Regions from separate parts of the Trinickia violacea genome, predicted to be linked through region 2. Evidence: riboswitches for the same ligand, from Rfam matches in the RefSeq annotation. Region 2 holds a riboswitch; the other holds the start of a gene.
The links. Region 2 has a riboswitch for ZMP and ZTP ahead of FAZ95_RS33515 (LysE family translocator). Riboswitches for the same ligand answer to the same signal wherever they lie in the genome.
Positions count from the first base shown of each region.

Region 1: another riboswitch for ZMP and ZTP. It lies ahead of glyA (serine hydroxymethyltransferase); the one in region 2 lies ahead of FAZ95_RS33515 (LysE family translocator).

Region 1 is NZ_CP040077.1:3,993,693-3,998,289, forward strand. Features, by position in the region: gene FAZ95_RS18220 (PilW family protein) at 1-363, opposite strand, end outside; gene FAZ95_RS18225 (type IV pilus modification PilV family protein) at 380-805, opposite strand; gene FAZ95_RS18230 (GspH/FimT family pseudopilin) at 802-1,377, opposite strand; gene nrdR (transcriptional regulator NrdR) at 1,538-2,020, opposite strand; gene glyA (serine hydroxymethyltransferase) at 2,027-3,274, opposite strand; ZMP/ZTP riboswitch at 3,443-3,543, opposite strand; gene ydfG (bifunctional NADP-dependent 3-hydroxy acid dehydrogenase/3-hydroxypropionate dehydrogenase YdfG) at 3,875-4,597, shown strand, end outside.
Region 2 is NZ_CP040078.1:2,548,494-2,553,090, reverse strand. Features, by position in the region: gene FAZ95_RS33520 (cytochrome P450) at 1-821, shown strand, start outside; gene FAZ95_RS33515 (LysE family translocator) at 975-1,607, opposite strand; ZMP/ZTP riboswitch at 1,641-1,724, opposite strand; gene FAZ95_RS33510 (superinfection immunity protein) at 1,892-2,203, opposite strand; gene FAZ95_RS33505 (M20 family metallopeptidase) at 2,389-3,852, shown strand; gene FAZ95_RS33500 (malate/lactate/ureidoglycolate dehydrogenase) at 3,926-4,597, shown strand, end outside.

The sequences.
Region 1 (4,597 bases), on a different replicon from region 2:
GTCGGACCGGCTTGCGAGCGGCTCGCAGTTCGGCGTACTGCCCGCGCCCACTGGCCGGGCACCGGAACAACCGAAGAGCGCCGGGACGAGTGCCGGACTGTCCGGCGATGCCGGCGAGCCGCTCGGCAACGCATCGATCGGCACGAAGCCGGCCATTTGCACCTGCTGGCCGATCAGCATCAACGCGGTCATGCCGGCATCCCGCATCGACGCCGCATCGGCCGCCTGCGTAAACGCCTGACGCTGCGACCGGTAGAGCGATACGGCACCTCCCGTCACAACCAGCCCCAGCATCATCGCGATCATCAATTCGAGCAGCGTATGGCCGCGTTGCCGATTCGCGCATTCTTGAATGCCGTTCATGTCGTGAATTGGCGCCTCATCGGACGAACGCGATCGACGCGCACGACAGGTTCGCGGAAGCGGCTGCCGCCACGTCACCACACCCCGCCGGCCGATGGACAGGCACTCGTGCGTCATGCCGCCAGGCCGCCCAGACCACCGTGGACAGAGCTAGGCCGCCGCCCTGCTCACGGACGCTCACATCGGCACTCGGCAACACGCTCGCGGCTTGCGCGCGCCATCGCTCAAGCGCTATGGCCTCCGACGTCGTACCGCGCGCCGCTTCGGCCATCGAGTCCGCGATCAGCGCAGCGCGCTCGCGCATCGCCACCACGGTTTCACCGCGCGCCATCGATAACTGCACGGAAATCACGCCAAGCGCGCTAACTGCCATCAGCGCGACCGCGACCAACACTTCGAGCAGCGTTCCGCCCTGCCCTTTACGCCACGACCGCACTTTCATGCCGCGCTCCCGCAACGGCCTTCGGTGAGCCTGGCGCGCCCGCCCGCGGCGATGCGGATGCAGCGTCGCCAGCCGTCGCCGCGCGTGCTGGCTCCGACCTCGCGCGGCGCCACCTCGAGACTCCGGAAACCGCCGATCACCTGTCCTGCAGGCGGAGTAAAAGCGATCTCAGCAGCGCTTCCCTGAATGGCAACCGCCGCCATGCGCGACTGCATGCGCAAAATGGAAGGTGCAACGCGCGCGTCGGCCATCACCGCCCATCCGCACGACCAATCGAGCGCACCGTCGTCGCATGGAGTTCGCGCCGCTAGACAACGGCGCGCCGCATCGATCCGGCAAAGCGTAACGCGCACGCCGCGCCGGATCGCTTCGCTGCGCGCGTAGGTCAAACTGGACACGAGCACCCTTGCCCGCGCATCGACTTGATCCCGCATTCGCCAAGCGATGAAAGACGGCATCGCCATCACGGCAAAAAGCGCAACGAGCACGGCCACGACCAACAATTCCACGAGCGTGAAACCCTTGCAGCAGCTCCCACGCGGCCCCGCTCTCGACACGATTTTGCTTTGCATTCCGAAATTTCCCAGCTGTCCGCACACGACGAATCTAGCGGCAACGCCGGGACGCCACAATCGGCCATTCGGCCTAGTGGCGCGCGAGCGCGATCACACGCAAGAATCGTGTGTCACAGCGAAAAAGCAGGCAGGAAATGCGATGAAGCGATATGAAGAATCAGCGCTTGCGCGACGATTTGGCCGGCGCTGCGGCGCGGCGGGCCTCTTCGATGATGTCAGCGAACTCGGAGACATCTTCGAATTGCCGGTAGACAGAAGCAAAACGCACGTAGGCGATGGTATCGAGCTGTCGCAACTCGCTCATCACGAGTTCACCGAGGCGATCACTCTTGACCTCGCGCTCGCCGCTACCAAGCAACTGATACTCGATGCGGGCGACCGCCGCGTCGATCGCATCGGCTGCCACCGGGCGCTTTCGCAGCGCCAGTTGCATGCTCGCGGCGATCTTGCGGCGGTCGAATTCGGTGCGGCTGCCGTCCTTCTTGACGACCGCCGGCAATGCCAGCTCGACCCGCTCGTACGTCGTAAAACGTTTGTCGCAGGCCGAACAGCGGCGGCGCCGCCGAATCGCGGCGCCGTCCTCGGATACGCGCGAATCCACCACTTGCGTATCGTCATGCCGGCAAAAGGGGCAGCGCATAGGCGATCAGCGGTAGACCGGGAAACGCTTCGTCAGCTCGGCGACTTGCCCGCGCACACGTTCGATCGTGGCGGCGTCTTCCGGGTTGTCGAGCACGTCGGCGATCAGGTTGCCCACTTGCTCGGCTTCCTTCACGCCGAAGCCGCGCGTCGTCATCGCCGGCGAGCCGAGGCGAATGCCGCTCGTGACGAACGGCTTTTCCGGATCGTTCGGAATCGCGTTCTTGTTGACGGTGATGTGCGCCGCGCCGAGTGCCGCTTCCGCCGCCTTGCCCGTGATGTGCTTCGCGCGCAGGTCGACGAGCATCACGTGGCTTTCCGTGCGGCCCGACACGATGCGCAGGCCGCGCTTCACGAGCGTTTCCGCCAGCACACGGGCGTTGTCGACGACTTGCTGCTGGTACGCCTTGAATTCCGGCGACAGTGCTTCCTTGAACGCGACAGCCTTGGCGGCGATCACGTGCATGAGCGGACCGCCCTGGATGCCCGGGAAGATCGCCGAATTGATCGGCTTCTCGTACTCGGCTTTCATCAGGATCACGCCGCCGCGCGGGCCGCGCAGGCTCTTATGGGTGGTCGTCGTGACGAAATCGGCGTGCGGTACCGGGTTCGGATAGACGCCCGCGGCGATCAGGCCCGCGTAGTGCGCCATGTCGACCATCAGGTACGCGCCGACCGACTTCGCGATCTTCGCGAGGCGCTCGAAATCGATGCGCAGCGCGAATGCCGACGCGCCCCCGACGATCAGCTTCGGCTTGTGTTCCTGCGCGAGCTTTTCGGCGGCGTCGTAGTCGATGTCTTCGGCTTCGTTCAGACCGTAGCTGACGACGTTGAACCACTTGCCCGACATGTTTACGGGCGAGCCGTGCGTCAGGTGGCCGCCGTGGGCGAGGCTCATGCCCATGATCGTGTCACCCGGCTTCAACATCGCGAAGAACACGCCCTGGTTGGCCTGCGAGCCCGAATTCGGCTGCACGTTGGCGGCTTCCGCGCCGAAGAGCTCCTTCACGCGGTCGATTGCGAGCTGCTCGACGACGTCGACATATTCGCAACCGCCGTAATAGCGCTTGCCCGGGTAGCCTTCGGCGTACTTGTTCGTGAGCTGCGAGCCCTGAGCGGCCATCACGGCGGGGCTCGTGTAGTTTTCCGACGCGATCAGTTCGATGTGCTCTTCCTGACGGTGGTTTTCCTGTTGGATCGCTTTCCAGATTTCTGGATCGACGTTGGCGATGGTGCTTTGGGCTCTGTCAAACATACGGGTTCCGTAAAGTGTGTGCAGGTTGACCGGAGCGTGCGCGGAAACGTACCGATCGTACGCTGCGCTGCTGGCGGCTGGGCCAGCCCTGACGTGGCGGATGAAGTCATGAGGATCCGTTACGCGGGGCGCGGCAGCCAGCAGCGGCGCAATCGACGATGCGCGACTCACGGCTGCCCAGGCGAACGGCAAAACGGCACCCTGCGCTTCACGGTGGGTGGCTCCACCTTGACCCCGATGGGGTGCTATCGCCAGTCACGCAGGGATGAGCGCGTTAGTTTATTGGAACCTCATTGAATAGGCAACCGCATGACGCATCCGGTTCGAACCATCGCGCGAAGCCCCCGCCCGGCGGGCTTCGCAGCCAATTTCAGGCCCTGCGGCAGATGCCGCAAAACGTCCGAATGGCGCCGTCCGCCGGGGCTTCGCCGGGCACTTCGCGCATCGCCGCCAAGCGTAATCGTTTGCGAACGCGCACGAGAGCCGGACCGCGGCTTTGCCACACCATCGGCCAAAGGCCATTCTTGCCGCGAAATCGCAATGGAAGTAGGCTCTCTAGCTTCCGTTTTTCCCATCCATCGACCCGACCAGGGACCAGCAATGATCGTGTTTGTCACAGGCGCCTCCGCCGGCTTCGGCGCCGCCATCGCCCGCGCATTCGTCAGCGGGGGCCATCGCGTTGTCGCCACCGCGCGCCGCAAAGACCGTCTCGACGCGCTCGCCGCCGAACTCGGCGACGCCCTTCTGCCGTTCGAACTCGACGTGCGCGATCGCGCCGCCGTCGAAGCCGTGCCGGCAGCGCTGCCGAAGGACTTCGCCGCTATCGACGTGCTCGTCAACAACGCCGGCCTCGCGCTTGGGCTCGAACCGGCCCAGCGCGCCAATCTCGACGACTGGCACACGATGATCGAGACCAACTGCACCGGTCTCGTCACCGTCACCCGCGCGCTCCTGCCGGGCATGGTCGAGCGCAATCGCGGTCATATCGTCAATTTGGGCTCGACGGCCGGGAGCTACCCGTACGCAGGCGGCAACGTCTACGGCGCGACCAAGGCTTTCGTCCGGCAGTTCAGCCTGAACCTGCGCGCGGACCTCGCGGGCACCGCGCTGCGCGTGACCGATATCGAGCCGGGCCTGTGCGGGGGCACCGAGTTCTCGAACGTGCGCTTCAAGGGCGACGACGAGAAAGCCGCGAGGTTCTACGACAACGTGGAGCCGCTGAGCCCCGAGGACATCGCCGACTCGATCTACTGGATCGCGACGCGACCCAAGCATGTCAACATCAACACGATCGAGCTGATGCCGGTTGCTCAATCGTTCGCG
Region 2 (4,597 bases):
CGTCGCTGCTTGGATTTGCCGATGACGTGTTGCCCGAGGTCGCCGCATGGATGGCCGATTTCGTCGCCTGTCTTTCGGCTTTGAGCACGCCAGAGCAGCTTGCTTGTGCGAACGACGCCGCGCTTAGGCTCGTGCAGTGCGTCAAGACGCTGGTGGCGGATGCCGCCGCCGGCAATGATGTCCGCGGCGGCCGTTTGCCGGACGCGACGTCGATGGAAGGTGCATCACTCGTTGCCCTCGTGCAGCGTGAAGCGCAGTCCACCGGTTGGGACGACGCCGATGCGTTGATCGCGAACCTCGTTGGCCTGCTGTCGCAAACCTACGACGCGACCGCCGGCCTGATCGGCAACGCCGTCGTCGCGCTGATGACGCAGGCGGGAGTGGAAGACGAGGTGCGGCGCACGCCGCGCAAGCTTGCCGATTTGATTCGCGAGACGAGCCGTTTCGATGCCTCGGTGCAAAACACGCGGCGCTTTGCTGCGACCGAAACCACGGTCTGCGGCGAGCGGGTCGAAGCCGGCGCGGCGATTCTCGTGCTTCTCGCGGCGGCGAACCGCGATCCGGCCGCGAATGCGCGACCGCATGAATTCCTGCTCGATCGGGACGATTGCCGCGTATTCGGGTTCGGCCACGGCATCCATGCATGTCCAGGCGACCAACTGGCCTACGCCATCGCATCGACCGCCATCGACGTGCTGCTCGATCGCACCACGCTTGCGCACCGCAACGACCTCGCTTGGACTTATCGCGCGTCGGCCAATCTGAGGCTGCCTATATTTGCCGAGGTGCGAGAAGCACGGTCAGCGGCAGGCGGCGACTAGACACTATATGTATACCGAACACAAAGGGCTGCATCTTGTATACCAACGGGTGCATGCAACGCGCCGTCACCGCGTTCGACGACGCGCGTGCCCCGCGGCATGGACATCCTCAAGCGCGCCATCCGGCTAGGGCATCAACGCCGCGCTAGGGCATCAACGCCGCGCTTCAGTCGCCATCCGCAGCGCGAGCCCCGCGAGCACCGTACCCATCAGCCAGCGCTGGACCTTGATCCAGGCGGGTCGGTCGCCGAGAAACGCCGCGATCGAGCCCGCCATGATCGCGATCGTCGCATTGACGCAGATGCTGATGACGATTTGCGTCGTCCCCAGTGCGAGCGATTGCCTGAGCACGCTGCCGTGCGCGGGATCGATGAATTGCGGCAGCAGCGACAAGTACAGCACCGCCGCCTTCGGATTCAGCAGATTGGTGGCGAGCCCCATCGCGAACAGCTTGCGCGGGCTGTCCTTGGGCAGATCGCGCACTTCGAACGGCGAGCGTCCGCCGGGTTTGACGGCTTGCCAGGCGAGATACAGCAGATAGAGCGCGCCGCCGAAACGTAGCGCGTCATACGCATACGGCACGGCGAGCACGAGCACCGTAATACCGAATGCGGCACACAGCATATAAAAGACAAAACCGAGGGCGACACCGGCAAGCGAGATCAGGCCGGCGGCGCGGCCCTGGCAGATCGAGCGGGAAATCAGGTAGATCATGTTCGGGCCGGGCGTGAGCACCATGCCGAGGGCAATCAGGCCGAACGCGGCGAGACGGGGAAAGTCGGGCATCGCAAGCACTCCAGTGAGACGAGTCAATGGGTCAGGACGTGCCCAGGCGCGCGGCGGCAATACGCTTCGCGTTTCCTGATGGTGATCCATCTTTAAGCGCCAGTTACGCGAGCCCGGCGATTATTGCATGCTTTTTGGGATGGTGTTGAGGCGGGCGGTAGGGCGGCAGGGCGATTGTCTAGTGGCTCGAACGCGGCAGGCCGGCCCGCGGTTGGCCGCCACCCGGCAGTCCGGCGCGCGGTAGGCCGCCCCCCGGCAGCCCGGCGCGCGGTAGGCCGCCCCACTCAATTACGCGCCCGGTCGCGCTTCGCCGCCCGTGCCTGCACGCGTTCGGCGAGCCCCTTGGAAAACGTGCTGAGGCTGATGAGGCGGCGCTTTTTGTTGACATCGTCGGCGACATCGGCCGGAGGATTCGGCTGGAGGGCCCAGAAGAGCGCGATGATCCAGCCGACGACGGTCCACCCGAGGCAGGCGTTGAAGAGCGCGAGGACGAGGATATCGTGACGTTTGCGCCGGTCGGCGATGATTGCCGGCAGGAAGTAAACGGCAAGCGCAATCACCAACTCGACGGTTTGAGCGACGATTCCGCCTTGCATGTCAGGTTCTCCAAAGGATGCTGTATACCGATTGTCGCGCGATCGACAGTTTCGTGCAGCGGAACTAAGGCGGGCATGCTGCGCTGCTCCATCGGCAATGCGCAAGCTGGCGCTAAGCAGGCAGCAAGCGCGGCCCCGATCAGGTCTATCATGTGCGTTTTGACCGACCGATCGGACAATCGAACATGACCTCCGCCGACACGACCCAGCACTCCATCCAACTCGATCAAGACGCGCTCGTCGCGTTCGTCGATCGCAAATGGAACGACGAAATCGTTCCCGCGCTGACCGACTACATCGCCGTCCCCGCGAAGAGTCCCGCTTTCGATGCGGACTGGTCGCGCAACGGCTTCATCGAGCGGGTCGTGACGGACGCGGCGCAATGGGCCGAGTCGCAGCCCGTGCGCGGGTTGAAGCTCGAAGTCGTGCGGATCCCGGGCCGCACGCCGGTGATCTTCTTCGAGTCGCCCGCCACGCGCTCGGGCAGCACCGAGACGATCGTGCTGTACGGCCACCTCGACAAACAGCCGGAATTCGACGGCTGGCGCAACGACCTCGGCCCGTGGCAGCCGAAATTCGAGGACGGCAAGCTGTACGGCCGCGGCGGCGCCGACGACGGCTATGCGATTTACGCGAGCATCAGCGCACTGGCCGCGCTCGATGCGCAGGGCGTCGAGCGGCCGCGTTGCGTCGGGCTGATCGAAACGTGCGAAGAGTCGGGCAGCTACGATCTGCTGCCGTACGTCGACGCGCTGCGCGACCGGCTCGGCACCGTCGGCCTCGTCGTCTGCCTCGATTCGGGCGCCGGCAACTACGATCAGCTGTGGCTGACGACGTCGCTGCGCGGGCTCGTCTCCGGCGACCTCGAAGTCGAAGTGCTCGACGAAGGGATTCACTCGGGCGGCTATGGCGGCATCGCGCCATCGAGCTTCCGCATCATGCGGCAACTGTTTGCGCGTCTCGAGGATGCCGGGACCGGCAATCTGCTGCCGAGCGCTTTTCACTGCGCGATTCCGGCGAATCGTCTGCGCGAAGCCGAGGTGACGGCGGGCATCCTCGGCGACAGCGTCTGGAAGACCGTGCCGTTCGCCTGCGGCCAGGACGGCAAGCCGGTGCTGCCCACCACGACCGACGCCTGCGAGGCGCTGTTGAACTCGACGTGGCGGCCGTCCCTGTCGGTGACCGGCGCGCAGGGCTTGCCGCCGCTCTCGAGCGCGGGCAACGTGCTGCGTCCGCGTACCGCCTTCAAGCTGTCGCTGCGCGTGCCGCCGCTCGTCGACGCCGCCACGGCCGTCGCCGACTTGAAGGCGCTGCTGGAACTCGATCCGCCGTACAACGCGAAGGTGACATTCAAGTCCGACCCGGGCGCCGCGAACGGCTGGAGCGCGCCGGACCTGGCGCCGTGGCTGCAAACGGCGCTCGACGCCGCGTCGCAAGCCCATTACGGCGCCAATTGCGCGTACATCGGCCAGGGCGGCACGATTCCGCTGATGAACGTGCTGCAAGCCGGTTTCCCGAAGTCGCAATTCATGGTGTGCGGGGTGCTCGGGCCGAAGTCGAATGCGCACGGGCCGAACGAATTCCTGCACGTGCCGTACGCGAAGAAGCTGACGGCCGCCGTCGCGCAAGTGATTGCCGCCGCGCCTTGAGCCCCTTGAGCCACGCGCGTGCGCCATGCAGCCGAAGGCGAACGTCTAACCGTTACCCAAGCCACGATTGCCGATGACCGATACCCCCACGACCGGCCAAGCCGAGCTGCGCCTCTCTGCCGACGACCTGCACGCCTACGTCTGCGCCATCTGGGAGCAAGCGGGCAGCGGCTCCCGCGAGGCGCGTCTCGTTGCCGATCACCTTGTGGCAGCCAACCTGGCCGGGCACGATTCGCACGGCGTCGGGATGATTCCGCGGTATGTCGATTCGCTGCGCGAAGGCGAACTGAAGCTCAACGGCCATGCCGAGGTGATCCGCGACGGCGGCGCAGTGCTGACCATCGACGGCGGCAAGGGCTTCGGGCAGGTGGTCGCGTTCGAGGCGATGGAGCTCGGCATCGAGCGCGTGAAGCGGAACGGCATTTGCGCGGTCGGTCTACGGGGCGCGCATCACCTCGGGCGCATCGGACATTGGGGCGAGCAGTGCGCCAAGGCGGGGATGGCGTCATTTCATTTTGTGAACGTGGCAGGCGATCCGCTCGTCGCCCCGTTCGGCGGCGCGGACCGCCGCTTCGGCACAAATCCGTTTTGTGCCGCGTTCCCGCGCGCAGGCGAGCCGCCCTTCGTGCTCGACTTCGCGACGAGCGCCATCGCCTACGGCAAGACGCGGGTGGCGTACAACAAAGGCAAGACGGTGCCGGCGGGCTGCCTGATCGATCACGAAGGAGCGCAGACGATCGAGCCC